Regions from separate parts of the Comamonas sp. JNW genome, predicted to be linked through region 1. Evidence: riboswitches for the same ligand, from Rfam matches in the RefSeq annotation. Region 1 holds a riboswitch; the other holds the start of a gene.
What was found. Region 1 has a riboswitch for thiamine pyrophosphate ahead of DCO45_RS17110 (long-chain fatty acid--CoA ligase). Riboswitches for the same ligand answer to the same signal wherever they lie in the genome.
Positions count from the first base shown of each region.

Region 2: it holds a riboswitch for thiamine pyrophosphate, as region 1 does, so the genes downstream of both, thiC (phosphomethylpyrimidine synthase ThiC) here and DCO45_RS17110 (long-chain fatty acid--CoA ligase) in region 1, are expected to answer to the same signal.

Region 1 is NZ_QETI01000012.1:97,567-112,686, reverse strand. It holds gene DCO45_RS17160 (GntR family transcriptional regulator) at 1-220, opposite strand, end outside; gene DCO45_RS17155 (DMT family transporter) at 210-1,169, opposite strand; gene DCO45_RS17150 (histone deacetylase family protein) at 1,162-2,214, opposite strand; gene DCO45_RS17145 (aspartate aminotransferase family protein) at 2,223-3,605, opposite strand; gene DCO45_RS17140 (glyoxylate/hydroxypyruvate reductase A) at 3,660-4,709, opposite strand; gene DCO45_RS17135 (ABC transporter ATP-binding protein) at 4,706-6,382, opposite strand; gene DCO45_RS17130 (ABC transporter permease) at 6,409-7,308, opposite strand; gene DCO45_RS17125 (ABC transporter permease) at 7,323-8,297, opposite strand; gene DCO45_RS17120 (ABC transporter substrate-binding protein) at 8,421-9,986, opposite strand; gene DCO45_RS17115 (class II aldolase/adducin family protein) at 10,083-10,886, opposite strand; TPP riboswitch at 11,271-11,362, shown strand; gene DCO45_RS17110 (long-chain fatty acid--CoA ligase) at 11,427-12,509, shown strand; gene DCO45_RS17105 (acyl-CoA reductase) at 12,506-14,011, shown strand; gene DCO45_RS17100 (ABC transporter ATP-binding protein) at 14,023-14,769, shown strand; gene DCO45_RS17095 (ABC transporter permease) at 14,766-15,120, shown strand, end outside.
Region 2 is NZ_QETI01000006.1:200,875-215,994, reverse strand. It holds gene pmbA (metalloprotease PmbA) at 1-1,177, opposite strand, end outside; gene yjgA (ribosome biogenesis factor YjgA) at 1,258-1,944, shown strand; gene mog (molybdopterin adenylyltransferase) at 1,967-2,563, shown strand; gene DCO45_RS11315 (multidrug effflux MFS transporter) at 2,863-4,071, shown strand; gene DCO45_RS11310 (IPTL-CTERM sorting domain-containing protein) at 4,398-7,553, opposite strand; gene DCO45_RS11305 (ABC transporter substrate-binding protein) at 7,870-9,087, shown strand; gene DCO45_RS11300 (YitT family protein) at 9,261-9,944, shown strand; gene DCO45_RS11295 (nitroreductase) at 9,963-10,628, opposite strand; gene thiC (phosphomethylpyrimidine synthase ThiC) at 10,768-12,702, opposite strand; TPP riboswitch at 13,000-13,121, opposite strand; gene DCO45_RS11285 (ABC transporter substrate-binding protein) at 13,309-14,532, shown strand; gene DCO45_RS11280 (branched-chain amino acid ABC transporter permease) at 14,612-15,120, opposite strand, start outside.

The DNA of each region.
Region 1 (15,120 bases):
GCGCTGCTTCGCGCAGCGGGGCGCGGCTCACGCCCATCTGGCGCGAAAGCTCGGCCTCCACGATGCGCGAGCCCGGTGGCAGCCGGCCTTCAAAAATGGCCTGCAGCAGCTGGCGCTCGACCAGCTCCACCAGATCGGGCACCCGGATCGACGAAAAGCCGGGGTTGTCTGTCTCCTCGTCCTGCAGGGCGATGGTTTTAGTAAGGGTCTCAGATGTCATGTCGGGATGCCTGGTGAGCGGGGTACTTTTGCCGCCGGGGCCATGCAAGGTACACACCGGCAGCGCTGATCATCAGCATGCCATAAAGGGCCAGGCTGTCTGGCGGCCGTTGGAACCAGAACGTGCTGATCAACACCGCCAGCAACAGTTGTACATAATTCATCGGCGCCAGGGTCGAGGCCGAGGCGCGCTGGAAGGCCTGGAGCAGCAGCAGCTGCGCGCCACCGCTGACAAAGCCACCGGCCAGCAGCAAGGCCAGCTGCGGCGCATCGGGCCATTCGGTGATCGGGTGGAAGAGGGCGGGCAGGTTGGTGATGACCAGGCAAAACAGCGCCATATAGGCAAACTGCACGGCCGTGGGCACCAGGCCCGAGAGCTTGCGGGTGAGCACCTGGAACAGTGCATAGCAGACGGCCGAGATGGCCATCAGCACCGTGCCGGCCAGCGGCAGCGCATTGCCCGGACGCACGATCAGCAGCATGCCGGCAAAGCCCAGCAGCACCGCCACCCATTGCACGCGGCCGACGCGCTCGCCCAGCAGCCAGGGCGAGAGCGCCACCATGATGAGGGGCGCTGTGAAGTAGATGGCGGTGGCCTCGGCCAGCGGCATCGTGGCCAGCGCCGTCATAAAGCAGGTGGCCACAATGGCCAGCATCAGGCTGCGCAGCAGCAGCAATTTGCCGCTGCGCAGGCGCCCCCAGCGCAGCGCCGACCAGTCGCCATGCCGGTGCATGACCCACAAGGCCAGCACGCCGATGGCCGTGTAGCGCGAGAGGTTCATCACGGTGGCCGGATAGCGGGCCAGCATGTGCTTGGCAAAGGCGTCGTAGCAGGCAAAGCACAGCAGCGCTGCCAAAAACAGGCCCAGCCCCTGGCGCAGCCGGCGCGTGGCATCGGCCTCGCGCAGTGCTACTGCCGGGTTGCTGGACTGCACGGCCTGCTCAGCCATGGAGGCCCTCCAAGAAAGCCTGCAGGCCCGGGCCAATCGCTTCGACCAGGTAGCCGCCTTCTTGCACCACCACCAAGGGCAGCTCCAGCGCACGCAGCTTTTGGCCGACGGCGCGGTAGGCCTCAAAGTCGACCTTGAGCACACTGATCGGGTCGTCCTTGAAGGTGTCAAAGCCGAGGGCCAGCACGACGGCTTTCGGGGCAAAGCTGCGCACGGCGTCCAAGCCGGTGTCCACCGCAGCCAAAAACTCCGCGTTGCCGCTGCCATGGGCGAGGGGCAGGTTCAGGTTGTAGCCCTCGCCCGCGCCGGCGCCGCGCTCATCGGCATAGCCGGTGTAGAACGGAAAGTAGCTGCTGGTCTCCGCATGGGTAGAGACCGTCAGCACGTCGTCCCGGGCGTAGAAGATGCTCTGCGTGCCATCGCCATGGTGGGCATCGACATCGAGCACAGCCACCCGCCCAAAATGCGCGGCCAGGCGCGCAGCAGCGCAGGCGTTGTTGTTGACATAGCAAAAGCCGCTGGCCCGGTCCCAGTGCGCATGGTGGCCCGAGGGACGGCACAGCGCATAGGCCATGCGCTCGCCGGCAATCACCGCATCGGCCGCAGCCACGGCACTGTGGGCCGAACGCAGGATGGACTGCCAGCTGTCCGGCCCGAGCGGGCAGGACAGATCGCCCAGGTAGTAGCCGGTTTGCGGTATCAGCGCCGGCGATGGGCAGGGCGGGCGGCGCCTGCCGGCGGGCACGCCGGCGTAGGGTGAGAGGTTGGCCATCACCTCGGGGCCGGCATTGGCGCCGCTCGCCAGCATCGCTTGCCAGCGCGGCCAGGCGCTTTGCAGGTAGTCCAGGTAGTGCGGGGCGTGCACGGCCTCGAGTGGCGCGCGGCCCAGGTCGGGCGGGGTGCTGACGGCCAGGCCCGCCTGCTGCAAGGCATCGGCCAGGGTTTCGGCGCGGCTGGGCAGATCGGGCGCGGGCACCAGCTTGCCCAGCCGCATGAACTGGCTGGGGTGGTGCAGCGCCTGATCGGGGCTGTAGAAGGCTTGCATGGCGGCGCTCATGGCAGGGTGACCTGCAGCTTGTCCAGCGCGCGGTCCAGGCGGGCAAACATCTCGGCCATCTCGGCCTCGATGATGATCAGCGGCGGGCACAGTGCCACGGCGTCGCCCATGGCGCGCACGATCAGGCCTTCTTCCTGCGCGTACTGGGCCAGGCGGTAGCCCAGCTTCAGGGCGGGGTCAAAGGGTTGGCGCGTGGCCTTGTCGGCGACCAGCTCGATGGCGCCAATCATGCCCACGCCCCGGGCCTCGCCGACATAGGCGCGCTCCAGGTAACCGCGCAAGCGGCCTTGGAAGAGGGGGCTCAGCCGGTTGACATGGGCCAGGATCTGCTCGTCCTCGTAGACCTTGAGCGTCTCCAGCGCCACGGCCGCCGCCACCGGGTGGCCAGAATACGTATAGCCATGGCCAAAGGTGCCGATCTTGCCGCTGTTGGCGGCCATGGCCTCGTAGACGGTGGGCGATACCATGACGGCCGAGATAGGCACATAGCCCGAAGACAGCGCCTTGGCGCAGGTGAGGATGTCGGGCTGGATGCCAAAAGTGTGCGAGCCGAACATCTGGCCGGTGCGGCCAAAGCCGCAGATGACCTCGTCGGCCACCATCAGCACCTCGTACTTGCGCAGCACGGCCTGGATTTTTTCAAAATAGGTCTCGGGCGGCACGATGACGCCGCCAGCGCCCATCACCGGCTCGGCAATGAAGGCGGCCACAGTGTCCGGGCCCTCCTGCAGAATGCGCTGCTCCAGCGCATCGGCCAGGCGGGTGGCAAAGTCGGCCTCGCTCTCGCCGGGGTTGGCATAGCGGTAGTGGTGCGGGCATTCCACATGGCCGATGCGCGCAATCGGCAGGTCAAAATCCTGGTGGTTGGCGGGCAGGCCGGTCAGGCTGGCGGCCGCCACCGTCACGCCGTGGTAGCCGCGCTGGCGCGACAGGATCTTTTTCTTGGCGGGTTTGCCAATGGCGTTGTGGTAGTACCAGATGATCTTGATGGCCGTGTCATTGGCTTCCGAGCCCGAGTTGGCAAAGAAGACCTTGGCCATCGGTGCCGGGGCCAGCTGGATCAGCCGGTCCGCCAGCTGGGCAATCGCTGGGTTGGAGCGGTGGTTGAAGGTGTGGTAGTAGGGCAAGGTCTTGAGCGCATCGATGCCGGCCTGCACCAGGCGCGGGTGGCTGAAGCCCAGCGAGCTGCACCACAGCGCGGACATGCCCTCGATGTACTTGCGGCCTTGTTCGTCGATCACATGGATGCCATCGCCCCGCGTGATCATCAGCGGGCCCACGTCCTCATGGGCGGCCAGGTTGGTGTAGGGGTGCAGGTGGGCGCCAATGTCCTGGGCGTCCAGCGCGCTGCGTTTGGGGGTGTTGTCTGCTGCGTTCATGTCCAAATCTCCTGGGGGCTGGTGGTGCTTGCTGTTGCTAGGTATGGCGGGGTGTCAGTAGCCGCGCCCCAGGTCCACGGCCACCTCGGCGGCCTGGCCTGCGCGGATGCGGCTGAAGTTGTGGGCGGTCTGCTGGGCGATCACGCGTGGATCGGTGCGGGTGGCGATATGTGGGGTCACCAGAATGCGCTCGTCCTGCCAGAACGGGTGGTCGGCTGGCAGCGGCTCGGCGCTGAAGGTGTCCAGCGTGGCCGCGCCAATCTGGCCCTCGGCCAGCGCGGTCAGCAAATCGGCCTCGACCAGGTGCGCCCCTCGGCCCACATTGATCAGGTGCGCGCCGCGCGGCAGCTGGCGCATTAAGGCCAGATCGAGAAAGCCCTGGGTTTCGCCCGTCAGCGGCAGCAGGCAGACGAGGGTGTCGCAGCCGCTCAAAAACTCTGCCTTCTGCGCCTGGCCGTGGAAGGTCTGCAAACCCTCCAGACCGGCGGGCAGATCCTGCTTGGCCGATCGGCTCCAGCCGCGCACCTGGTAGCCCATGGCCAGCAGCGCGCGGGCACAGCCCTGGCCCAGGGTGCCCAAGCCTGCAATCCCAACGCGGTGGCGGCTGGGCGCAACGATGGGCTCCTCGCGCCACTGGCGCTGCGCCGCATGGGCCACATAGCGGTCCATATGGCGCTGGCGGTGGATGACGGCCCAGCTGACAAAGGCCGTCATGCCATAACCCATGGTGCTGTCCACAATGCGGCACACGGGGGTGCTGGTGGGCAGGGCCTGGGTGTCGATATGGTCAATGCCGGCGGCAATCGATTGCACCAGCTGCAGGCCAGCGGCCTGGGTCAGCTGCGCGAGTTGGGCGGCGGGCGGGTGCCAGCACACTGCCACCTCGATATCGCCGTGCTGGCCGGCATCGAGCAGCGCCTGCAGCTCGGCGCCCAGCAGCAGCCGGCTGCCGGGGAACTGGGCCTGGTAGGCGGGCAGCAAAAAGTCCATCGCAATGCTCTTGCTCAAAAAGGCAATGCTGCGGGGCATGTCACTGGCGTGGCTGGCAGTGCGGCCCGGCACAGCGGCCTGGGCATCGGTGGTGGGCATGGTGGTCATGCTCATGCGCGGCTCCGCGTTTGTGCGTTGCCCGCGTCCACCTCGTCGCGGCGGTGCTCCAGCGAGGGAATGGCGTCGATCAAGGTCTGGGTATAGGGGTGCTGGGGGTTGCCCAGCACCTGGGCGGTCGGGCCGTATTCCACAATGCGGCCCCGCTGCATGACGGCCAGGTGGTCGCACATCTGGCCGGCCACGCGCAGGTCATGGGTGATGAAGACCATGCTGAGCTGAAAGCGCTCGCGCACCTCGGCAAACAGCTTGAGCACCTGAGCTTGCACGGACACATCGAGCGCGGAGACCGGCTCGTCCGCCACCAGCAACGAAGGCTCCATCGCCAGCGCGCGGGCAATGCCAATGCGTTGGCGCTGGCCGCCAGAGAACTCATGCGGGTAGCGCTCGGCTGCCTCGGGGCCCAGGCCGACCAGCTCCAGCAGCTCCATCGTGCGGCGCAGGGCCTCGGCCTTGGGGACACCCTGGGCAATGGGGCCGCTGGCAATGGCCGCGCCAATCTTGTGGCGCGGGTTGAGCGATGCATAGGGGTCCTGGAAGACCATCTGGATCTTGCCCTTGGCCTGGCGGCGCAGCGCGGCGCCCGAGCTCAGGCGCTGGCCGTTGAAGAGGATCTCGCCGCTGTCAAACGGTGCCAGGCCCACGATGCAGCGGCCCAGCGACGACTTGCCCGAGCCCGACTCTCCGACCACGCCCAGGGTCTGGGCGCGGCCCAGCTCAAAGCTGATGCGCTCGGCGGCCACCACCTCGCGCGCGGGCCGCAAAAAGCCGCCGCCAGTGCGGTAGACCTTGCACAGGTCCTTGACCTGCAGCACCGGCTGCGCCGTGCTGGCCTGGGTCTCGCGCACATTGCCATGCGGAATGGCGGCCAGCAGCTTCTTGGTATAGGCGTGCTGGGGGTTGCGCAGCACCTGGCCGGCTGGGCCGGCTTCGACCACCACACCGGTTTGCATCACCACCACATGGTCGGCAATCTCGGCTACCACGCCAAAGTCGTGGGTGATGAACAGCATGGCCATGCCGCGCTTTTTCTGCAGCGCGCGCATCAGCTGCAGGATCTGCGCCTGCGTGGTCACATCCAACGCCGTGGTGGGCTCGTCGGCGATCAACAGGCTGGGCTCGAGCAGCATCGCGATGGCGATCATCACGCGCTGGCGCTGGCCGCCCGAGAGACGAAACGGATAGGCGTCGATCAGGCGCTCGGGCTCGGGCAGGCCCACATCGGTGAGGGCCGCGATGATGCGGCGGCGCTTGTCGGCAGCGGGCAGCTGCAGGTGGGCATCCAGCGCCTCGGCCATCTGGTCGCCAATGCGCATCACCGGGTTCAGCGCCGTCATCGGCTCCTGGAAGACCATGGCCATGCGGCTGCCACGCAGCTCGCGCAGCTGGTCTTCGCTCAGGCTCAGCAGGTCTTTGCCGTCAAACAGGATCTCGCCAGCGACGGGCTCCACCTTGGGGCGGGGCAGCAGGCCCATGATGGCGTTGGCGATCATGGACTTGCCCGAGCCCGATTCACCGACCACGCACAGGGTCTGGCCGGGCAGGATCTGCAGGTTGGCCTGGGTGACGGCCAAGGCGCGGTCGGCGCCCAGCGGCAGGCGGATGTCCAGGCCGCGCACGGTCAGCACCGGCTCTGGGGTGGCAGGCTGGTCAGGCATTTGTGCAAGCATATGCAGGGCTTCGTGTGAGTAGGCGTTCATCGTGTCTTCCCGTCCTGGCGCGCATTGAGTCCGTCGTTCAGCCCCTCGCCCACCAGGTTGAAGGCCAGCACGGTGAGCAGGATGGCGACGCCGGGGAACACCGCCATCCACCAGGCCTGGCGCAGCACGGTGCGGGCCGAGCCGATCATGTAGCCCCAGCTCATCAGGTTGGGGTCGCCCAGGCCCATAAAGCTCAGGCTCGATTCCAGCAGGATGGCGGTGGCCACCATCAGGGACGCCATCACCACGATGGACGAGGCGGCATTGGGCAGGATCTGCGCCAGGATGATGCGGGGCGTGCTTTGGCCAGCCAGCTGGGCGGCGGCGACAAAGTCGCGCTGGCGCAGGGTCAGGAATTCGCCGCGCACCAGGCGCGCCACCGGCGGCCAGGACACGAGCGCAATGGCCACAATGATGGAGTTGACCGAGGGCTCAAAAATCGCCACCAGTACCAGGGCCAGTGCAAAGCTGGGTACAGACTGGAACATTTCGGTAAAGCGCATCAGGCTGGCATCGACCCAGCCGCCAAAGTAGCCCGATACCGCGCCAATGCCCACGCCAATCAGCAGCGACACCAGGGTCGAGATCACGGCGATCAGCAGCGAAATGCGCGCGCCCAGCACCAGGCCCGAGAGAATGTCGCGGCCCATGGTGTCGGTGCCCATCGCAAAGCCTGCGCGCTCCATCGGCGGCAAAAAGGGTTGCTCGACCATGTCCCAGGGGTTGTGCGCGGCCAGCAGCGGGCCAAAGCAGACCAAGAGCGCCACGACCAGCAAGATGGCCAGGCCCAAAAGGGCGCCCCGGTTGCGGCAAAAGCGGCTCCAGAAGGTCGAGCGGTGCTTGTTCTTGGCGGGAGGCGTAGCGGCCACCAGGGCCGGCTCGGAAATAGCAGTCATCGCAAGGCTCCGTTTCAGCCCAGCTCGATCCGGGGATCGACCAGGGTGTAGACAAAATCAGTGATCAGGTTGAACAGCACCGCCACGGCGGCTGCAACCAGGAAGCAGCCCAGCAGCAGGTTGTAGTCGCGCTGCAGCAGGGCATCGAACATCAGGCGGCCAATGCCGGGCCAGGCAAACACCGTCTCGGTCAGCACCGCGCCGCCAATGAGGCCGCCGGCCTGGATGCCCGCCAAGGTAACGATGGGCAGCAAGGCATTGCGCAGAATGTGCTGGCGCTGGATGCGGCCCATGCGCACGCCCTTGGCGCGGGCGGTTTTGACAAAGTCCATCTGCGCGACTTCGAGCATCGAGGCCCGGGTCATGCGGGCATAGACCGCCATATAAAAGAGCGCCAGCGTGAGGGACGGCAGCACCAGATGCTGGGCAATGTCCCAGGCGCGGGCAAAGCCGGTGGCGTCGCTCCCGACGGTGAAGTAGCCAAAACCGGGCAGCCAGCTCAGCTGCACCGAGAACACCAGCACCGCCATCATGGCCAGCCAATACAGCGGCGTGGCATAGAACACCAGCGCCACAAAGGTGATGGCGCTGTCCACCCATTTGCCGACATGGCGGCTGGCCGTGGCGCCCAAGGCCACGCCAAAGATCAGCGACATCACAAACGCGCTGCCGGTGAGCAGCAAGGTAGCGGGCAGGCGCTCGGCAATCAGATCCAGCACCGGGCGCTGCTGCCGGTAGGAAAAGCCCAGGTCCAGCTGCGTGATGTGGCCCAGGTAGTTGGCCAGCTGGGTGGTGACGGGCTTGTCCAGACCGAACTGCTCGCGCAGCTGGGCGACAAACTGCGGGTCCGAGGCACCGGCTTCACCGGCAATGACGGCAACCGGGTCGCCGGGCGCTGCCCGGATCAGCATGAAGTTGACGGTGGCTATGCACATGAGCACCAGCAGACCCTGGAGCACCCGGACGGACATGTAGCGGAGGCGGTTCATAGCGGGGAGACCTTGGAGCGAGACAAAAGCGCTGCCATCCCGCACGCGCCAGCGGGGGGCTGGCAGCGTGCAGAGTTCAGCAAGAAGAGAGGCGCTGCGGCCTAGGCCGCAACCGGCGGGGCCTTAAGCTATGGACGCACGGCTCAGGCTGTCATTCAAGCCCACGCCGGAGCTGATCGGGTTCTTGATCTTGGTGCGGTAGAGCGTGGGGAAGTTGATCTCATGCAACCAGGCCACCGGCACCTCTTCGGTCAGGATCTTCTGCACCTCGGCATAGGCCTTGGCGCGGTCGGCATCGGTCAGGGCCTTGGCGCCGGCGTCAAACAGTGCATCCACCTTGGGGTTGACATAGCCTTCGATGTTGTTGAACGGCGAGCCCTTGGCAATCGTGTGGCTGGTGTAGGTACGCGCCACGCCCAGCGCAGGATCGGGGTATTGGTAGACATAGATGATGGCCATGTCAAAGTCCCATTCGGCGGTGCGCTGGTTCCAGCCGGCCACATCGGTGCCGGTGGTCTCCACCTTGATGCCGGCCTGGATCAGGTTCTGGCGGATCATCTCGGCCAGGCGCTGCCAGGATTCGCCATAAGGCAGCGGCAGCAGCTTGACGGTCTCGCCCTTGTAGCCGGCTTCCTTGAGCAAGGCCTTGGCCTTGTTCAGATCGCGCGGGTACTTGGTGACGTCGCCCGAGGCGAACTTCACATGCTGGTTGAAGGGGCCGGCAGCCGTCTTGGCAAAACCCTGCCAGGCGACCTTGACCATGGCCTCGCGGTCCATCGCATACATGACGGCCTGGCGGAACTTGGGGTTGTCAAAGGGCGCCTTGCGGTTGTTGAGCACCAGCCAGGAATGGGGCGAGTAGAACTCCCAGCCCTTGGTGGTGACCGCTGCTCCAGGCAGCTTGGCCAGGCGGGCCACATCAAAGAACTCGACCGCGCCGCCGGGCACCACATCGACCTTGCCGGACTCAAACGCTGCTGCGCGCGAGGCCGCATCCGGGATGATGTGGAAGTACAGGTTCTCCACCATGGGCTCGCCCTTGGTGTGGTAGAGCTCATTGGCCACCAGCTGGATGTAGGAGCCCCGCACCCATTCCTTGTACTTGAAGGGGCCCGTGCCAATCGGCTTGGCATTGGCCGGGTTGGTGGCGTAGTCGGTGTTTTCGTAGATGTGCTTGGGGATCATCGGCATCGAGCCGGTATCGAACAGGCTGATGAAGGGCCCAAACGGGTACTTGAGCTTGAACTCCACCGTGTTGGCATCGATGGCGCGCACGCTCTCCAGCGGCTCGAGCGAGGCGCGAAGGCGGGCATGGGTCTTGCGCAGAAACTTGTCGACCGAGAACACCACATCATCGGCAGAGAAGGGCTTGCCGTCGTGCCACTTGACGCCGGACTTGAGCTTGAAGGTGTAGGTCAGGCCGTCGTCGGAGCGGCTCCAGGCCGTGGCCAGCAGGCCATGGGGTTCGAGCTTGTCGTCGTAGCGCAGCAGGCCTTCGTAGATATAGCCGGAGACCAGCTGGGTGGGGCCGTTTTGCACAATGCCCAGCATCAGGCCCGAGGGCTCGGGCTGCACCATCACATTGATCGTTCCCTTGGTTTGCTGCGCCAACGCTGCCATGGGCACGCCCGCGATGCTGAGGCCGGCACCGGCCAGGCTGTAGGAGATAAGTTCACGCCGATTGATCATGGTTGCTTCCTGTCTTGGTATCAAGGGGTGCCTGGCCCGGCTGGGCTTGCGGCGGTGGGGCCGCAAAGGCGGCGGCATGCAAGGGTCGAGAGGTCCTCAGTCGCGGTAGTGGCTGCGGCCCGGGGGCTGCAAAAAGCCCAGCAGGCCCTGCCATTCGCGCTCATGCGGGTCGGCGCGCTTGGGCTGGCCGGGCATCACATCGGTGTCGCCGCTCTCGTACTGGCGGGCGGTCAGCTCGCAGACCTCGGGCGGCACGGGGTTGATGGCCTGGCCGCTGGACTGGATGGCCAGCTGCACGCGGCAGGCGCGGTCCAGGTTGAGCATCAGGATGAAGGCCTCGGCCACGCTGTGGCCCAAGGTGAGCAGACCGTGGTTGCGCAGCACCATGGCCTTGGCCGTGCTGCCCAGGTCGGCGACCAGGCGCTCGCGCTCATGCAGATCCAGCGCGATGCCTTCGAACGTGTGGTAGGCCACGCGGTTGTAGAACTGCAGCGCCCACTGGTTGCTCGGCTGCAGGCCGCATTGCAGTGAGGACACCGCCACGCCCGCTTCGGTATGCGAGTGCACGACGCAGGCGGCGTCATGGCGGGCCGCATGCACAGCGCTGTGGATCACAAAGCCGGCCGGGTTCACCTCGTGGGGCGTGTCCTCGACGATACGGCCCTCGGCATCGATCTTGACCAGCGAGCTGGCCGTGATGTCCTTGAACAGGGTGCCAAAGGGGTTGATGAGGAACTGGTCAGTGCGGCCTGGCACCCGCGCCGAGATGTGCGTGTAGATGCTGTCGTCCATCCCGAAATGGGCCATCAGGCGGTAGGCGGCGGCCAGGTCTTCGCGAACGCGCTGTTCGCTGTCGGTATGCGGTTTGTCGTAGCCGGATTGGACGTCGGCATCAGCCATTGCAAGCATTGTTGTCCTCATTAAATTTATGTCGTCTAGCGACAGTCGTCTGTCGACAGGACATAAGTTAACAGACTGAATCGCGGATGGAAAGGGTTGCGGACTAGGTGATTTCCAGCAGGCGCGCTTTGACCTGGTGCAGAAAATTTGCAAAGCACCACAATGGGTTAGGTGGTGATGTCCTTGCCTGGATATGGTGCAGGAATGCGCAAAAAATGCCTTGGCTTGGTGCGTGTGCGACTGCGCCCTCGGCGCCTTGCACCATCGCGGTGGCCCTGGTGTTTTCCCTGGTTTGGGCTTGGCCCCGGTGGCTGGATTGGCCGTGGTGCAGGCCTTGGCTTGACAGTGTGGATGGCGGTGACCCAGCAGCCCTGGGGTAAGATGGCGCCTGCTCCGGGGTGCACGCCAGTGCTGAGATCTACACCCGAGAACTTGAACCGGGTCATTCCGGCGGAAGAAGAGCCAAGTCCCTGCCAGGGGCGCCTTGCGCGCATGGGGGGAGCCTTCGGAGCATGACCTCACCGCTCTCGAAGGAATTCCATGGACAAGGCCGATACGCTGGTCGCAGACCTGCTTGCATTCATCGCAATGGATGGCTGCACCGATGACCAGTTTGACCAGCTCGCGCTGCGTCTTTTTGCCTACCAATACGCATCCAATACGCCGTTCCGCAGCTTTTGCCAGCGCCGTGGCGCAAGCCCCCGCACGGTCAAGACCTGGAGCGATATCCCGGCTGTGCCCATCGACGCCTTCAAGGCACTGGAGCTGCGCAGCGAGCCGCCGTCGTCCACCGAGCGTGTCTTCATGACCAGTGGCACCACGGGCCGCGCGGCACGGGGCCGGCATTTTCATCCTGCCCTGCAGGTGTATGACCTGTCGATGCAGCAGCATTTCGCCACCCGCTTTATGCAGGGCACAGCGCGCATGCCAATGGGCATCCTGTTCCCTGATGAGGCGGCCATGCCTAACTCGTCGCTGGCGCATTACCTGGCACTGGCCAAGTCGAGCTTTGGCACACCGGAGAGCCGCTATTTTCTCGGGCCGGAGGGCCTGGATATGGCCGGGCTCTGCGCCGCGCTGGAAGCGGCTGAGCGCAGCGGCCAGCCCTATGCACTGCTGGGCGCCAGCTTCAGCCTCGTGCATGTGATGGATGCGCTGCGTGCCCAGGGCCGCCGCTTTCATCTTCCAGCGGGCAGCCGCATCCTGGATACCGGCGGCTACAAGGGCCAGTCGCGTGAGCTGCCGTTGGCCGACTTCTATGCCGGCCTTTCCGAACTGTTGGGCGTGCCGCCCGAGCTGTGCATCAACATGTATGGCATGACCGAGCTGAGCACCCAGTTCTACGACAACGGCAATGCCACGTTGCCCTCGGTCAAGTCCGGCCCGCACTGGATTCGCTCGCGCCTGGTCGAGCCCGTCAGCGGCCGCAGCGTAGCGCCTGGCGAGCGCGGCATTCTGGTGCACTGCGACCTGGCCAACTACAACGCGGTCAGCACCATCCTGACCGAAGACGTGGGCCTGTGGGCCGATGGCGGCTTTTTGCTGCTGGGCCGGGCCGAAGGGGCCGCCGCCAAAGGCTGCTCGCTGGCCGTCGATGAGTTTGTGCAAGCGGCGCGCGCATGATGCAGCCGCAAGCCGCTGAGCGCATGGCCGGGCGCATGCGGGCCGGCTACCTGCCAGGCCTGGAGGAAAGTCAGGTACGCTGGCAGGTGCTGGTGTTTGAGCGCGCGGGCCAGCGCCTGGAGGTCGAGGTGCCGGTGCTGACCGGCGCGCAGATGCAGGCCCTCACCGAGCGGGTGCGCGCCGCCGCGCAGCGCCAGCTGCAGCCGATGCCGCTGGCCGAGATTGTGGCGGCGATTGACCGCGCCATCGCCCGCCTGCTGGACCCTGCCGACCCCTATCGCCGCCAGATCGATGCCTGCCTCCCGCTGGTGTGCGGCTATGACGCGGCGATGGTTCGCCTGGGGCTCAACGGCCTGTTCAAGACCTTTCGCGCGCCCCAGCTGTGGCGCTTTGTGGGCGAGGATTTTGCCAACCCCCGTGTGCTGGACGGCTTTGTGCCCGCCGCCAAGGGCGGAGCGGTGCGTGCCTATGGCCCCGGCCTGCTGCTGCACAGCTGGGCCGGCAATGTGCCGGCGCTGTCGCTGTGGAGCCTGGTTTGCGGCCTGCTCGTCAAAGCGCCTAGCGTCGGCAAGCTGGCCAGTGCCGAGCCGCTGTTTGCCGGCTGGTTTGCGCGTTTGCTGGTCGAAGTCCATCCGCCCTTGGCCGACTGCCTGGCCGTGGTCTGGTGGCCCGGCGGCGCCCAGACGGGCGACAGCGCCGAAGGCGCGCAGGTGCTTTACGCCGAGGCCGATACCGTGATGGCCTATGGCAGCAACCAGACCCTGGCCGCGCTGCGCCAGCAGTTGCCGGTGACCACGCGTTTTTTGCCCCATGGCCACAAGCTGGGTTTTGGCATGGTGGGTAGGGCGGCACTGGATGCCGTCAAAGCGCCGGCCCATGCGCGGCTGGCAGCCTGGGATGTCATGCGCTATGACCAGCAAGGCTGCTACTCGCCCCATGTGTTTTATGTAGAGCGGGGCGCCACGGTCTCACCCCGCGCCTTTGCCGATTACCTGGCCGCCGAGCTCGCCAACCTGCAGCAGCGCTTTGCGCGCCGCCCGCTGGATCTGGAAGAGGGCGCCGGCATGGCGCGCTGGCAGCAGTCGCTGGAGTGGCGTGCGCCCGCCGATGATGGCGCCGCCCCGCAGCTGATTGGCCCGGCCGATGCGCCCTGGAGCGTGGCCTATAGCGACAGCCTGGAGCCGCTGGCGCCCACGGCGCTCTACCGCAGCATTGTCGTCGTGGGGGTGGACAGTCTGGAGCAGGTGGTGCCGTTGATAGCAGCCCAGCGTGACTACCTGCAGAGCGCAGGCCTGGCCGTGGGCCCCGAGGATTTGTACCGCCTCGCCGGCCTGCTGGGGGCCGCCGGCGTCACCCGCATCAGCGCGCTGGGCGCCATGGGCATGCCCGAAGCCGGTTGGCACCATGACGGGCGCTTTAGCCTGCTCGACCTGGTGCGGATGACCGAGATCGATGCCGCTGCCGAGGCCGCCGCCCAGCCGCTGGCGCGCTACGCAGACTGAAGGGCGGCGCGATGGCATGGATTGATATCGAGGACCTTAGCTTTGCCTACCCGGGCCAGCCGCCTGTCGTGGATGGCGTGCGCTGGCAGATGGCGCAAGGCGCCTTCCACTGCCTGCTGGGCCGCAGCGGCTGCGGCAAGACCAGCTTGCTGCAGCTGGTCGCCGGCCTGCTGCAGCCCCAGGCCGGGCGCATTGTGCGGGCTGGTGGTAGCCTGGCCGCACCCGGCCCGCAGCTGGGCGTGATGTTCCAGTCGCCCACCTTGCTGGACTGGCTGACGGTGCTGGACAATGTGCTGCTGCCGCTGTCGCTGCAGCGCAAGCCTACGGCGCAGGACCGTGACGCCGCCGAGCAGCTGCTGGCCCAACTTGGCCTGGCGTCGCTGACCCGGCAGCAACCCGGGCAGCTATCCGGCGGGCAGCAAAGCCGGGTGGCGCTGGCGCGGGCCTTGATTCGTGAGCCCGCCTTGCTGCTGCTCGACGAGCCCTTTGCCGCGCTCGACGCCATCACCCGCGCCGAGCTGCAGGATGAGCTGCTGCGCAGCTGCCGCGCGCGCGGCACCACCGTGCTCTTTGTCACCCATGACATCAACGAAGCCGTGTACTTGGGGGACCGGGTGGCGCTGATGCATGGCGGGCGCCTGGTGGCCGATATCGCCATTGACCTGCCGACGCCCCGCACCCAGGCCATGCGCCATGGCGCGGCCTTTAACGCCTATGCGGCCCAGGTGCGTGCCGCGATGGATGGGGCCAGCGCATGAACCCTCTCTTGATAGCCCGGCTCTGGGCCACTGCGTTGCTGGTGCTGCTGCTGGCCGTGTGGGAGGGCGCTGGGCGCCTGGGCGGCATCTCGGCCCTGGTGCTGCCCGTGCCGTCGGCGGTGCTGCAGGCCTTGTGGACGGGGCTCGCGTCCGGCTACTTTTGGCCGCATGTGGCGGCCACCGTGCAAGCGGTGCTGCTCGGCCTGGCGGCCGGTGCCTGCTTTGGCTTGCTGGCGGGTATGGCCTTGGCCGAGTCGGTGTTGCTGGAGCGCGTGCTCAAGCCCTATGTGGTCGTCAGCCAGGTGGTCCCCAAGCTGGCGCTGGCGCCGCTGTTTGTGCTGTGGTTTGGTT
Region 2 (15,120 bases), on a different contig from region 1:
TCAGCTCGATCACAAACAGGCCCGTGCCCAGCTTTTGCAGCATGGCATTGAGGTCGTCCGAAGGGCGCGTCTTGGTCGAGTAGAAATGCAGGTTGTGGGCACCGCCGGCATTGCCGGTGGTGCGCATGCTCAGCTTGCGGGCCGAATAGGTGGACAGGAAATAACCGGCCACCTTGCCGTCCTCGATCACCGAGCGCTTGGCCACGCGCACGCCTTCGTCGTCATAAGGCGCGCTGCCCTTGCCGCCGATGATGAACGGGTCTTCGATCAGCTGGATGTGCTTGGGGAACACCTTCTTGCCCAGCGAATGCAGCAAGAAGGAGCTGCGGCGGTAGAGCGCGCCACCGCTGATGGCCTGCACCAGCGAGCCCACCAGGCCGGCAGCCAGCGGTGCATCGAACAGCACCGGGCATTCGGTGGTGGCAATCTTGCGTGCGCCCAGGCGCGACAGCGCCCGTTCGGCAGCGTAGCGGCCCACGACGGCCGGATCGGCCAGGTCGCCCGCACGGCGCATGCTGCTGTACCAGGCATCGCGCTGCATGTCAGCACCCTTGCCGGCAATCGGCGCGACCGACAGGCTGTGGCGCGAGCTGGCATAGCCGCCGGCAAAACCATTGGTATGGGCGCTGTAGAAATGGCTTTGCTGGGCCGAGACACCGGCGCCTTCGCTGTTGGTGATGCGCTTGTCGGTGGCAAAGGCCGCTGCCTCGCATTGCAGCGCCAATTGGGCCGCCGCTTCGCTGTCAATGGCCCAAGGATGGAATAGCTCGAGCGCACGGTGCTCGGCTGCTGGCACAATGTCGGCTGCGTCGGGCAGACCTGCGATAGGGTCCTCGGCGGTGAAGCGTGCAATGTCATAGGCCGCCTGCACGGTGCGCTGCACTGCTTGGGCAGAGAAATCAGACGTGCTGGCGTTGCCACGGCGTTTGCCCAGATAGACCGTCACCCCCAGTGATTTGTCCCGGTTGCGCTCCACCGTCTCCAGCTCGCCTTTGCGCACACTCACCGACAGACCGGAGCCTTCGGAGGCGTCGGCCCCGGCGTCGCTGGCCCCCAGTTTTTTGGCATGCGAGAGCGCCTGCTCGACGAGATCTTTGAAAAATGCGCGGCTGTAGCTGAAGCCGGACTCAGCCTTGGCATCGCCTTGGCTGTTAGAGCTGGATACGGATTTATTCATACTGCCCGCTATGATACTGATAACCGCCATCGCCCAGGCACTGCGCCGGGCGATGGCCTTTTGAACAAAAGCATTTAACCATGTCACGCAAACCCAAAAAAGGCTATTTCGTTCGCGGCAAGTTCGTGGCCGAAGGCAGCGAGCTCGATATCGAACTCAAGGCCGAGCTCAAAGGCACGACCGAGTCGAGCAAATCCGACCTGAAAAAGGAGATGGATGAGCTGCAAGACCTGGGCAAAGAGCTGCTGACCTTGCGCAGCGATCTCTTCAAGCGCCTGGATTTGCCCGAGATTCTGGCCAACGCGTTGGCCGAAGCCAAGCGCATCACCAATTTCGAGGGCAAGCGCCGCCAGATGCAGTACATCGGCAAGCTGATGCGCAAGCTCGAAGACAGCGAAGTTGCCGCCATCAATGCCGCACTGTCCGAGCAAAAGGAAGGCTCCAGCCTGGAAAAGGCTCTGCTGCATGCGGCCGAGCAGTGGCGCGACCGCATGATCGTCAGCGACGATGCCGTCGCCCAGTGGATCAACGAGGCTCCCGATACCGACATTCAGCAGCTGCGCTCGCTGGTGCGCCAGGCCCGCAAGGACATGCCCGGCGCCCATGAGGCCAATGTGCAGGAATCGACCGGCCAGGCGCCCCGCAAGGGCCGCGCCTACCGTGAGCTGTTCCAGCTGGTGCGCGACCATGTGATGGCCGCCCACAGCGCCAGCCGCAGCAGCGCCGATGCGCCCGAAGACGGCGATGACGACGATGACCAGGCCTGATGGCAGCGCAAGGGATAAGGCCATGAGCAACACCTACGACAGCGTCAAGATTGGCCTGGTCTCCATCAGCGACCGCGCCAGCACCGGCGTTTACGAAGACAAGGGCCTTCCTGCGCTGCAGGACTGGCTGGGCCGCGCGCTGCGCAACCCGCTGCAGTACGAGACCCGCCTGATTGCCGACGAAGAGGCACTGATCAGCCAGACCCTCATCGAGCTGGTGGACGCGGGCTGCGCGCTGGTGCTGACCACCGGCGGCACCGGCCCCGCGCCGCGCGATGTGACGCCCGAAGCGACCCTGGCCGTGGCCGACAAGGTGATGCCCGGCTTTGGCGAGCAAATGCGCCAGATCAGCCTGCAGTTTGTGCCCACCGCGATTTTGTCGCGCCAGGTGGCCGTCATCCGGGGCAGCAGCCTGGTCATCAACCTGCCCGGCCAGCCCAAGGCGATTGCCCAGACCTTGGAGGGGCTCAAGGACGCCGATGGCCAGCAGCAGGTGCCCGGCATCTTTGCTGCCGTGCCCTACTGCGTGGACCTGATTGGCGGCCCCTATCTGCAGACCGATGAAGCGGTCTGCAAGGCATTTCGCCCCAAGGGCGCCGAGCGCCCCAGCGCGGGCTAAACGCTCAACAACGCCGATACCCCGCCCAGAGCGCGAAATGTGTACACAGTTTCGCGCTCTTTGCATTGCAGCCGGCCAATGTCCCAGCTCTTTGCGGCGGCGCCGCCAGCTGGCACAGGCTGCGGCATTTTTTGGTTAAATGCTTGCTTGCCACTTTGCCGCTCCCCTCTTCTGAGAGGCGGTGGTTCTTCATTTCGGCGCCTTAGCCCCCACCCGCTTCTTCCTCCATCCAAGCCTTTGCCCCGCAGTGCCAGGCAGCGCTTGCTGTGATTGCGGCCCAGGGCAGCGCCCAGCGCCCCATGCAAAAGTCACCCGTTACGCTCACCTTGCTGTTTGCCCTGTGCACCATGATTGGTCCGCTGGGCATCGATACCTACCTGCCCTCTTTCCATGCCATCGGGCAGGAATTTGGCGCCACGCCGATAGCGGTGCAGCAGACGCTGAGCGTCTACGTCTTTGCGATGGCCAGCACCATGCTGTTCTACGGCACGCTCAGCGACACCTTTGGCCGCCGCCGCGTGCTGATGGTCTCGGCCATCGGCTATTGCATCACCTCGCTGGCAGCGGCCTTTGCCGGCTCGATCGAATCGCTGGTGCTGATGCGCCTGGTGCAGGGCCTGTGCGCCGGCTCGGGCATGGTCATCGTGCGCGCCATGGTGCAGGACCAGCACCAGGGAGCAGAGGCGCAGCGCATGATGGCGCTGGTGATGATGGTGTTTGGCCTGGCCCCTGCGCTGGCGCCCGTGCTGGGCGGCTGGCTGCAAAGCCATGGTGGCTGGCGCTACAGCTTCTATTTCCTCTCGGGCTTTGGCGCGCTGCTGGCACTGCTGATCTGGCGCCAGCTGCCCGAGACGCTGCCGCCCGAGCGCCGCACGCCTTTGAAGCTGCGCGTCATTGCCGGCAACTACCTGCAGGCGCTGCGCAACCGCAAATTCCGCACCATGCTCATCGGCCTGGCGCTGATGGCCGGTGCCAACTCCATCTACATCAGCTCCGCTGCCGAGTTTGTGATGACCATCCTGGGCAAGGACGAAACTGCGCTGGGCTGGCTGTTCATCCCGCTGATCGCCGGCACCATGCTGGGCTCGGCCGTCTCTAGCCTCTTTGCCCGCCGCATTCCGCCCACCGTGCAAAAACGCATCGGCTATGCCTGCCTGCTCATCGCCTGCGCCAGCAACCTGCTCTACAACAGCCTGACGCAACAGCCCAGCGTCCCCTGGGCCGTCCTGCCGATCACGCTCTACACCTTTGGCATCTCGCAGCTGATGCCCATCCTGACCTTGGAAGCCATGGGCCATTTCCCCCAGATGCGCGGCCTGGCCTCGTCCTTGCAGGGCTTTAGCCAGATGATGGTCTTCACCATCATCTCGGGCCTGGTGGCGCCGCAGCTCTTTCACAGCGGCCTGTTGCTGGCGCTGGGCCTGGCGGTGACGGTGCTGCTGGGGATGGCGGTGTTTGCCTGGGCATCGCGCATGCCGGATGCACGGGGGCTGGGGCAGGTGGCTTGAGGGCTTGAGGGCGCTGTGCGCCCTGCCCCTTACAACTGACGTTTTGATCCGCTGAGTGTCCCGCAGAGATAGCCAAGTTCCGCCTTTTAAGAGGAACGGAAGGATTATCTGAATTTAGTCTTCTGTAGGCCAAAACATCCGCTTCACATCGCTGTGAAGGAATGGCAGCATCAGCGCAAGCGCATGTATATAGCTAGCCAAAATCTAATGTCCTCGAAACACCTGACTGCGCCCATGGTGCGCCATCCGCAGCCAGAAATAGAAAAAAAACCGCCAGGGCACCCCAAGGCGCCACTGGCGGTCAAATACCCATCAAAGACTCGCTATCAGAGCAGCGCCTTGCGCTTGCGGCGCCAGGCCAGCAAGCCCATGCCACCTGACAGCAGCGCCAGCGCTGCATGGCCCAAGGTAGGCACGGGGGTGGCGGTAGCGCCAGGGGTGCCAGGGTTGCCTGGGTCATCGGCGAGCACGGCCACACCACCCGGATCGCGGATGACGCCATTGGCCAGCAGGTCGTCATCGCCGGTCTGGCCGTCGGTGAGAGTCAGGACGACCTTGTTGCCGCTGATCGTGGCGTTGGGGTAGGCATACCAGTGGTCCTGGTTGTTGTCGGCGGTCTTGCCAAACTTGTAGTACTTGGCATTGGCCGGCAGCGCCTGCGGGTAGGTCATCTCCACCGTGGCGCTCTGGCCTGGCTGGCCGCCGGTCAGCTGCAGGCTGACGACGCCAAACGGAAAGCTCAGACCACTGGGCGCGGCCGCTGCCGGGCTTACGGCAACCGCCTGCGCGGCATCAAAGGCCCACAGGCCCGTGCCGCCGCCTTGCACGGTGGCTTGCATCTCGCCGTCCTTGCCGATGGGGGTCAGGGATGCGCTGGCGGGCTTGGCCGCAAAGTCAAAACGCACTTGGCACTGCGCTGCAATCGTGCCGGTGGTGTAGGCCGTTTGGTCGGCATTCCATTGGCCAGCCGGGCAGGTGCTGTCTGCCGCCAGGCCCACCAGCTGGTAGCCCGGTTGGGGCACCACGGCGCAGGTGCTGGTCTGGCCGGGCACTGCGCTGCTGCAGCTCACATTACCGGCAGCGGGTGCATTGGGTGTGCCCACCACGCCATCGCTGCCATCGCCCACCACCAGGGTCAGCGGCTGGCCCATGATCACATAGCTGTAGGTGGCATCCATCTGGTAGCGATAGCCGGGCATGACGATGGCCGTGCCTGCGCTGCTGAAGCTGAGGCCTCCTTTGCCATCGGGCACTGCCGTAGCGGTACCACCCAGGTACACCAGCTCGGTGGCGGTAGCATCGCTTTGCGCACGCAGTTGGGTGGTCAGGGTCACACCCAGGCTCAGCGGCTCGTTCAAGGCCAGTGCGGCCGTTTGCGGCTTGGCAGCGATCTCGACCGGGAAGTTGCTGGCCAGGTAGGCGTGGTCGGTGGTGATGCCGTTGGTGCCCCAGCTGTAGTACTTGTAGAAGTCAGTGGCCGTATTCACGGTCCATGGCCAGAAGGTCACGCCCCGGTGCTTGGCCGCTTCCATCGTGCTTTGACGAATGGCGGTGTAGCTGGGGTTGAAGGTCGAGGAGTTGGCCTGGGTGGCCTCAAGCACATTGCGCACGCTGGCGGGGACATCTGCGCTGTCGGCAATGCTGTTGAGGAAGCCGCCGGTCAGCTCGGGCATTTGCTCGCCGCTGCGCTTGAGCTGGTCGGCAATGAAGGAGATCGCAACCGACTGGTCGGCCACCCCCTCTTCGTCCATTTCCTTCTTGAGCTGGGCAATGATGCGCGGGTTGCTGCTCTTGAGCTCGATCACATGGGTGATGGGCTTGTCCTTGAACGCCTGGAAGTACTCACGCATCGTGGGCACCTGGTAGCCCTTGGTCTTGGTGGCCAGCGCCTTGACCTGCGCGAGGCTCATGTCCTCCACATTGCCCGTGCCATTGGTGGTGCGATTGACGGTGTCGTCATGCATGATGACCAGGTGGTCGTCGGTGGTGATGTAGATGTCGTTTTCCACGGCATCGGCACCGGCAGCCACTGCCGCCTTGGCGCTTTCCAGCGTGTTTTCGTCCTCGCGGCTAGGCATGCCACGGTGGCCGATGACCAGCGGCTTGCGCAGCAAGGTGTTGGCGGGCAGCTTGCGCAGTACATCGGCGTAGGCGGCGCTGTTGGCAGAGACGACGCCGTTGACACCGCTGACCAGCATCTTCGCTGCTTGCTCGGGGGTTGCGGCCTCGGCATTGCTCCACACCGTGATCAGCAGGCGCTGCAGATGGGCGACAAACGCGCGGGTTGTCAGGCCCTCGGGCAGGATCGCGATCTTGGCGCCCGCCCGGTTGGTCTCGCCCACGATGGTCAACAGATCGGCCTTGGACGTGGTCAGCTTGCGCTCGCTGAAATCCACCGCCGTGCGCAGCTTGGGCAGCGCCACACGGGCCTGCTTGAGCAATGCCACATCGCTGGACAGCAAGGTCAGGTCGGCGAGATTGTGCACTTGGTCGGAGAAGGTCACCAGCGCGTTCAGGGTCGCTGCATCCTGGATGCGCAACAGCGCAATGGTGTTGCGGTTGGACTGGGCAAAGTAGGCCGCCAGCGTGCCGACGTTGGCACCGCTGGCATCAAGCAGATTGAGGCTGCTGTCCAGCGTCCACAGCGCATGGCTGGCGCCGGTGCCAGCCAGCGATTGCAGGCCTTGGGCCGCCTGTACCAGGGTGGGTGCCATTGCCGCTGCGCTGCCGGCGTCCTGCACGGCCACGGGCATATCGAACTCAGGCAGCGGCGTGATCTGCTCGGTCACCTTGATGCTTTTGACACGCATGATGAGGCCGGCCGTCTGCATGCCGATGCCGCCCTTGGCCAGGTCGGCGCTCAGCATGGTGTCGTGCTGCAAGGCGCCATCGAGGTACTGGCGCACCCGGTTGCCATGGACCACCACGCTGGCGGTGTAGGTCTTCGCGGCGCTGATCGCCTCGGTGAACGGCTTGGTACCCTGCACCGACCAGGCGCCGGCCTTGCGGAATGCAAACTCGGTGCCGTTATTGGCCGTAGCCGCCTGGCGAATCGCGAACTGGTAGTAAGGCTCGTGGGCTGGGGTATTGGCAGCGGGCGAGGTGCGGTACATCACGCTACCCCAGCGAGCGGTATTGTTGGGCTGCTCGAAGCTGAACTCCACATCCACGCGGTAGTTGGATAGATTTTCCAGCGCTACTGGCAAGAGCACGGCCGTCATCGCGGTGCTATCGGCCTTGCCGTTGATCAGAAGATGGCCGGTGCTGGCATCGATAGTCACCGTGCCCTTATTCCAGCTTGCGGTGCGCCAGCCATCAGGCAGCTTGGTCGCTGCCGGGTCGTTGAACACATGCGAGGCATAGACCTGGCCTTGCGGGTCAGCAGAGGCCAGCTTGGCCTCCAGCGCCTGGCCAGCGGGGGTCTGCAAGGCCAGGTCTGCCGCTGTCGTGGTTTGTGTGGTGAGGATGAGCAAAGAGGCCATGGCGGCCACAAGGGGTAAGCGTCGCATAGGGATCCCAAAAGAAAGGCGGAAGTGTTGCAACGGCGGGTGACATCCTGATGAAAAAATTTGACACCTCCACTCTCAAGCCAGCATGCCCTGCGGACAAAAATATCTATGTGTTATTTGGTATGCATTTGTATTTATCTAACTCTCAAATATCTACCTGGTCTGGCGGGCCGGTAACGTGGGTGACAAACGCGCTGGGCTGCGCCCGTTTTCACCCTGTCGCCATCTGGCATCTGCTCTTAGCATGGGTGTTGCAAAACCAAAGCAACCCATAACAAAGGAGTCTCATATGCCCACCCCAACCTCCCTGCGCTTTCGGCCCACGCTCAGCGCCTGTGCCCTCGCCTGCTGCGCGATCACCGGAACGGCCCAGGCACAGGCCCCAGCGCCGGTGCGCCTGGGTTTCCTGACGGATATGTCCAGCCAGTATTCGGACGGCGATGGCAAAGGCGGCGCAACCGCCATCCAGATGGCCATTGAAGACTTTGGCGGCAAGCTGCTGGGCCGCCCGATTGAGCTCTTGTCGGCCGACCACCAGAACAAGGCCGATATCGCCTCGACCAAATCGCGCGAATGGGTCGACACCCAGGATGTCCAGCTGCTGATTGCCGGCACCAATACGGCGACGGCGCTGGCGATGGGCCAGGTGGCCAATGAGAAAAAACGCGTGCTGCTGATCAATGGCGCCTACTCCTCCAACCTGACGGGCAGCCAGTGCTCGCCGTACTGGGTGCACTACAACAGCGACACCACGGCCATTGCGCGCGGCACGGGCCGTGCAGTGTCCGAGCAAGGCGCCAAGACCTGGGCGCTCTTGGTAGCCGACTACACCTTTGGCCACACCCTGGAAGCCGATGTGACGCACGTGGTGCAGGCCCAGGGCGGCCAGATCGTCAAATCGGTGCGCGCGCCTTTTCATGCGAACGATTTTTCGTCCTACCTGGTGCAGGTGCAGGCCAGCAAGGCCGAGATCCTGGGCTTTGCCAATGCCGGTGGTGACTTCATGAACGCGCTCAAGGCCGCGCGCGAGTTTGGCATCACCCCCAAGATGAAGCCCGTGGCGCTGATGGTGTTTGCCAACGAGGTCGAGAGCCTGGGCCTCAAGCTCGCCGGTGGTCTGATGTTCACCGACAGCTGGTACTGGGACCGCTCGCCCGAGGCCCGCGCCTGGACCGACCGCTACTACGCCCGCACCAAGAAAATGCCCACCTCGCTGCAGGCCTCCGACTACTCCTCGGCGATGAGCTACTTCAAGGCCGTGGAAAAGGCGCAGAGCCTGGACGCGGACAAGGTGATGCAGACGCTCAAATCGATGCCGCTCAACGACATGTTCGGCAAGGGCAAGATCGAGCCCAATGGCCGCTATGTGCACGACATGTACCTGCTGCAGGTCAAGACGCCTGAGGAGTCCAAGGGCAAGCATGATTCGTTCAAGCTGATCAAGGCGCTGCCGGGCGAGACGCTGTTTGCCAGCAAGCAAGAGGCCCAGTGCCCGATCTGGAAGTAAGCGACTGAACTGGGAAAGCAGCCTGCAGGCGGGCTGCGCCAATCCTTGGCAGGGTTTGAGGGATAAGGGTTAGCCCTATATTTGAGGGCTATCTCACCCTTTGCTTGCGCCTGGTCAGAATGGGGGCATGCGCTGCGCCCCAAGCTGGCAGGACTCTTGCTTGCCCTTTTCCCATGACCCGATACCGCCTCTTTGCCAGCGCAGGCTTTGCGCGCGTGAGCCAACTGACCTCCGACAAATTCCGCTGGGCGCTCAAGACCGGCTCATCCGGCCATTCCTGGCTGGAGGATGGCATTGCGATGGCGGTCGGCATCTTGCTGATCTCCACCGCCTTGGTGCTGTACAAGAGCGCGGGGCTGCTGACCGGCGGCATTGCCGGCATTGCGCTGCTGGGGCACTACGCCACCGGCACCGATCTGGGCCTGCTGTTCTTCTGCCTGAATTTGCCGTTCTACTGGCTGGCTGCCAAGCGCATGGGCACTGCCTTTGTGGTCAAGACCTTTATCGCGGTAGTGGCCACGTCCTGGCTCACCGAGCTGCTGCCAGCGCTATTGGCCATCTCCTATGTGTCCCAGCCGCTGGCTGGCATCCTTGGCGGTGTGCTGCTGGGCACAGGCTTTTTGATTCTGTTCCGCCACCGGGTCAGCCTGGGCGGCTTTGGCATTCTGGTGCTCTACCTGCAGGAGCGCCATGGCTGGTCGGCTGGCAAGGTGCAGATGGGCCTGGACTGCCTCATCGTGGCGTTCGCGCTGTGGCTGGTTCCGGCCGTGTCGGTCGCCTGGTCGATTGCAGGCGCCGTGATCCTGAACCTGATCGTCGCGATGAACCACCGCAAGGACCGCTATATCGCGGTCTGATTCGGCCGTTGAGCCGCTTTAGTCAAACCCGCGCATCTGCGCCCAGTCGCCAAAGGGTGCGCGGTCGGCACGCAGGCTGTTGATCGGCGCCGTCAGGTCTTCATAGCCCAGCGCAATGCCATAGGCCACGCGGTAAGGCTCTGGCGCCTTGAGCACCCGCTCCACTGTGTCGCCATAGCGGCGCCAGTAGCCCTGGGCACAGGTGGCCAGGCCGCGCTCGGTGGCCAGCAGCATGAGGGACTGCAGGTAAATGCCCAGGTCCACCCACTGCGCATAACCCATGCGCTCGTCGGCAAATACCAGCAGGCCCACCGGGGCGCCAAAGAAGCGGCCGTTTTTAGCCAGCTGCTCCAGGCGCGCGGCCTTGTCCTCGCGCGGAATGTCGATAGTCTTGTACAGGTCCTCACCGTTCTTGAAGCGGCGCGTGCGATACGGCTCCCAGAGATTGGGCGGGTAGGTGTAGTTGTTGCCGCCTTCGGGCAGCGGCTGCGCATCTGCAATGGCATCGGTCAGTTCATGCAGCGCATGGCCCGCCAGCGCCACCACCCGCCAGGGCTGCAGGTTGCCGCCCGATGCCGCCTGGGCCGCATCGGCGATCAGGCTATGCACGGCTTGGGCAGAGGGAGCTTTGGGCAAAAAGGCGCGCACCGAGCGGCGCTCTTGCATGGCTTGCGTGACGTTCATGGCAAAGGGCTTTCTGGCGTTGAAAGAGGCTGGCAGATGGCAGTCCGCAGTTTAGTGCAGCGCAGCAAATGTTGCTGACACCGAGGCGCCAATGCGGCCACCGGGTGGTGGCCGCATGGGGTCAACGCCCGCCGCGTACTTACCTGGCCGTCGTGTCGCTGGCGATCGGGATGTAGAAATCGCCCCCCGCCCGGTTGAACTCCGCCGCCTTGGCCTGCATGCCCACGGCAATGCCCTGCTCTTCGGCCACGCCCTGGTTCTTGGCAAACTCGCGCACCTCCTGGGTGATCTTCATCGAGCAGAACTTGGGCCCGCACATCGAGCAGAAATGCGCCACCTTGGCACTGTCCTTGGGCAGGGTTTCGTCATGGAAGGCGCGGGCCGTGTCCGGATCCAGCCCCAGGTTGAACTGGTCCTCCCAGCGGAAGTCAAAGCGCGCCTGGCTGAGTGCATCGTCACGCGCCCGGGCCCCCGGGTGGCCCTTGGCCACATCGGCTGCGTGCGCGGCAATCTTGTAGGCAATGATGCCCTGCTTGACGTCATCGCGGTCGGGCAGGCCCAGGTGCTCCTTGGGCGTCACATAGCAGAGCATGGCGGTGCCAAACCAGCCGATCATCGCCGCACCGATGGCGCTGGCGATATGGTCATAGCCCGGCGCGATGTCGATGGTCAGCGGGCCCAGGGTGTAGAACGGCGCCTCGTGGCAGTGCTTGAGCTGCTCGGTCATGTTCGCCTGGATCATGTGCATGGGCACATGGCCCGGGCCTTCGATCATGGTCTGCACATCGTGCTTCCAGGCCAGCTGGGTCAGCTCACCCAAGGTGGCCAGCTCGGCAAACTGGGCCTCGTCATTCGCGTCCGAGGCGCAGCCCGGGCGCAGGCCATCGCCCAGCGAGAAGCTCACGTCGTACTGCTTCATGATGTCGCAGATATCTTCGAAATGTTCGTAGAGGAAGCTCTCGCGGTGGTGGGCCATGCACCACTTGGCCATGATGGAGCCTCCGCGCGAGACGATGCCGGTGCGGCGCTGGGCCGTCAGGTGGATATAGGCCAGGCGCACGCCGGCATGGATCGTGAAATAGTCCACGCCCTGCTCGGCCTGCTCCACCAGGGTGTCGCGGAAGATGTCCCAGGTCAGGTCCTCGGCCACACCGCCCACTTTCTCCAGCGCCTGGTAGATCGGCACCGTGCCAATGGGCACCGGCGAGTTGCGCACGATCCAGTCGCGCGTGGTGTGGATGTTCTTGCCGGTGGACAGGTCCATCACATTGTCCGCGCCCCAGCGGATCGCCCAGACCAGCTTCTCGACCTCTTCCTCGATGCTCGAGGTCACGGCCGAGTTGCCGATATTGGCATTGATCTTGACCTTGAAGTTGCGGCCAATGGCCATCGGCTCGATCTCGGGGTGGTTGATATTGGCCGGAATGATGGCCCGGCCCCGCGCCACCTCGTCGCGTACAAATTCGGGCGTGATGATCTTGGGGATCGCAGCGCCCAGGCTGTTGCCCGCCAGGCGCGCCTCGCGCGCAGCATCGCGCTGGTACTCGGCCATCCATTCGCGGCGGCCGTTCTCGCGCAGGGCCACATACTCCATCTCGGGGGTGATGATGCCTTTGCGCGCATAGTGCATCTGGGTCACATTTGCACCGCTCTTGGCGCGGCGCGGCTGGCGCTGCAGCGCGGCGGCCTCGGCCCGCAGCTGGGCCACGCGCAGGTCTTCTTCGCCGCGCTTGCTGCCGTCATCAAGCGCCACACGCTGGCGCCCCACATAGTAGTGGCTGTCGCCGCGCGCGGCGATCCATTCGGCGCGCAGCGCGGGCAGGCCCTGACGCACATCGATGGCCACGGCCGGGTCGGTGTAGGGGCCCGAGGTGTCGTAGACGCTGACCTGCTCTCCGTTGGTCAGCGCAATATCGCGCACCGGCACCTGCAGCTGCGGGTGGATGGCACCGGCCAGGTAAGACTTGGTCGACGCAGGAAAAGGCTGGCGTGATTGGGCCAGCAGTTCGCCAAAGCGGGCGGCATCGGGGGCATCACCGGTGGCGGGGATGAACAGGGACTCAGGGGCGTTCATGGCAGTCTCCTCAAAGCGGTTGATTTCATCGAACGCTCCGAGACGTGCCGGCCCTCTTCTGTTCCAACACGCCAGGCATGGCTGCTTGGCCGCAACACGCCCATCGACTACACCCCGGCCCGGCCGTGCTGTGCGTTGCGCCGTGGCCGCTGTTGGCTGGCCATGGCGGCACCTGTTGCGCGCTGACAGGTGCCGTCCCCAAAAAGACAAAACCCCAGTGCGCGAGGCGCCTGGGGTGTGCGTAGCCGGTGGCCACAGGCGCGTGCCATGCAACGCTGCCTGCCTTCCACCGCTGTGCTTTCAGGGTCCCGCTCTTCTTCCGCCGGCATGAACCGGATCAAGTTCGTCGGGTTCGCTAATCAGCAGTCTTGCAACTGCCTTTCGCATCTCAGCGCTTTCGCACACCCCGGAGCTGCGAGCAGTATAGCCGCTTCGCGCCGCGCGCACAGCTGCGTTTTTGCGCCGCGCTGGTGCTTACCCCAGTAGGCGCGCGCCAAGCAGCCTGCAACCATCGGGGCGCAGCAGCCCACGGGTGCGCCGCACCTGGCAGCCGCACTGCACGCATGTCTATTTGAACAAGGAGACCTTCCGATGAATGTTCCTGCAATGCCCTCTTTGCGTTCTGCGCTGCCACACCGGCGACGCGCAATTGCGGCCGCTGCCGCTGGCTGTGTGCTGGCCCTGTTTGCGCAAGGTGCGCTGGCGCAAGACAAGGTGCGGATCGGCTTCATCACCGACATGTCCAGCGTCTATGCGGACGTTGATGGCAAGGGCGGGGCGCTGGCGCTGCAGATGGCGATTGATGACTTTGGCGGCAAGCTGCTGGGCAAGCCGGTGGAGCTGATGGTGGCCGACCACCAGAACAAGGCCGACCTGGCCGCCTCCAAGGCGCGCGAGTGGTTTGACCAGCGCGACATGCAGATGCTGGTGGGCGGCACCACCTCCAGCACCGGCCTGGCGATGGCCAAGGTGGCCGAGGAGAAAAAGCGCCTCATCATCGTCAACGGCTCGGGTACATCCGCGCTAACCAACGACCAGTGCAGCCCCTACACGGTGCATTACGCCTACGACACGGTGGCCTTGGCCAAGGGCACCGGCGGCGCCATTGTGGCGCTGGGCGACAAGGACTGGTTCTTTCTGACGGCCGACTACGCCTTTGGCCATGCGCTGGAGGCCGATACCACCAAGGTGATCAAGGCCGCAGGCGGCCGCGTGGTGGGCGCCGTGCGGCATCCGATCAATGCCTCGGATTTCTCGTCCTTCCTGCTGCAGGCGCAGAACTCCAAGGCCCAGATTCTGGCGATGGCCAATGCCGGTGGCGACACCATCAACACCATCAAGGCTGCGCGCGAGTTTGGCGTGACCAAGACCATGAAGCTCGCCGGCATGCTGCTGTTCAGCTCGGACATCCACAGCCTGGGGCTCAAGCAGACCGAAGGCCTGATGTTCACCGACAGCTGGCATTGGGACCTGAACCCGGAAAGCCGCAAGTTCTCGGACCGGTTCTTCGAGAAGTTCAAGAAGATGCCCACCTCGCTGCAGGCGGCCGATTACTCGGCGATGATGACCTACCTGAAGACGGCCGACCGCATCAAGTCCACCGATTCGGACAAGGTGATGGCCGCGCTGAAGGCCGAACCCCTGTCCGACTTCTACGCCAAGGGCGTTGTCCGCCCCGATGGCCGCTACGCCCATGAGATGTACCTGATGCAGGTCAAGGCCCCGGCCGAATCCAAAGGCGCCTGGGATTACTTCAAGGTGCTCAAGACGCTCAGCCCCGACGAGGTCTGGACCACCAAGGCCGAATCCAGCTGCAAGCTCTGGAAGTAACGCCGCCCTCCCCGCCCTCTCCAAAAACAAAGACCCGCGCAATGCGGGTCTTTGACTTGGACGGGTCTGCAAGCCCCCGCTATTTCTTCTTGCGGTCCATGAAGGCGATCAACTCGCCCATGATGCCGCGGCGGAACGCCAGCACGCAGATCACAAAGATCAGGCCGGTCACAATGGTCACCGACTCACCCAAGGTGTTGAACCACTCGACGCCGGTCAGGCGCGACAGCCAGGTGCCGATATCGCCGATCTTGTTTTCCAGCGCGACGATTACGGCCGAGCCGACGATCGGCCCCGACAGCAGGCCCAGGCCGCCCACCAAGGTCATCAGGATGACCTGGCCCGATGCCGTCCAGTGCACGTCAGTCAAGGTTGCAAAGCCCAGCACCACGGTCTTGAGCGAACCGGCCAGACCGGCCAGCGCAGCCGAGATGACAAAGGCCAGCAGCTTGAAGCGGTTGACGTCATAGCCCAGCGAGATGGCACGCGGCTCGTTTTCCTTGAGCGCCTTGAGCACTTGGCCGAAAGGCGAATGCACCGTGCGCATGATCAGCAGGAAGGCCAGCACCACGATGGCCAGGGCCACGT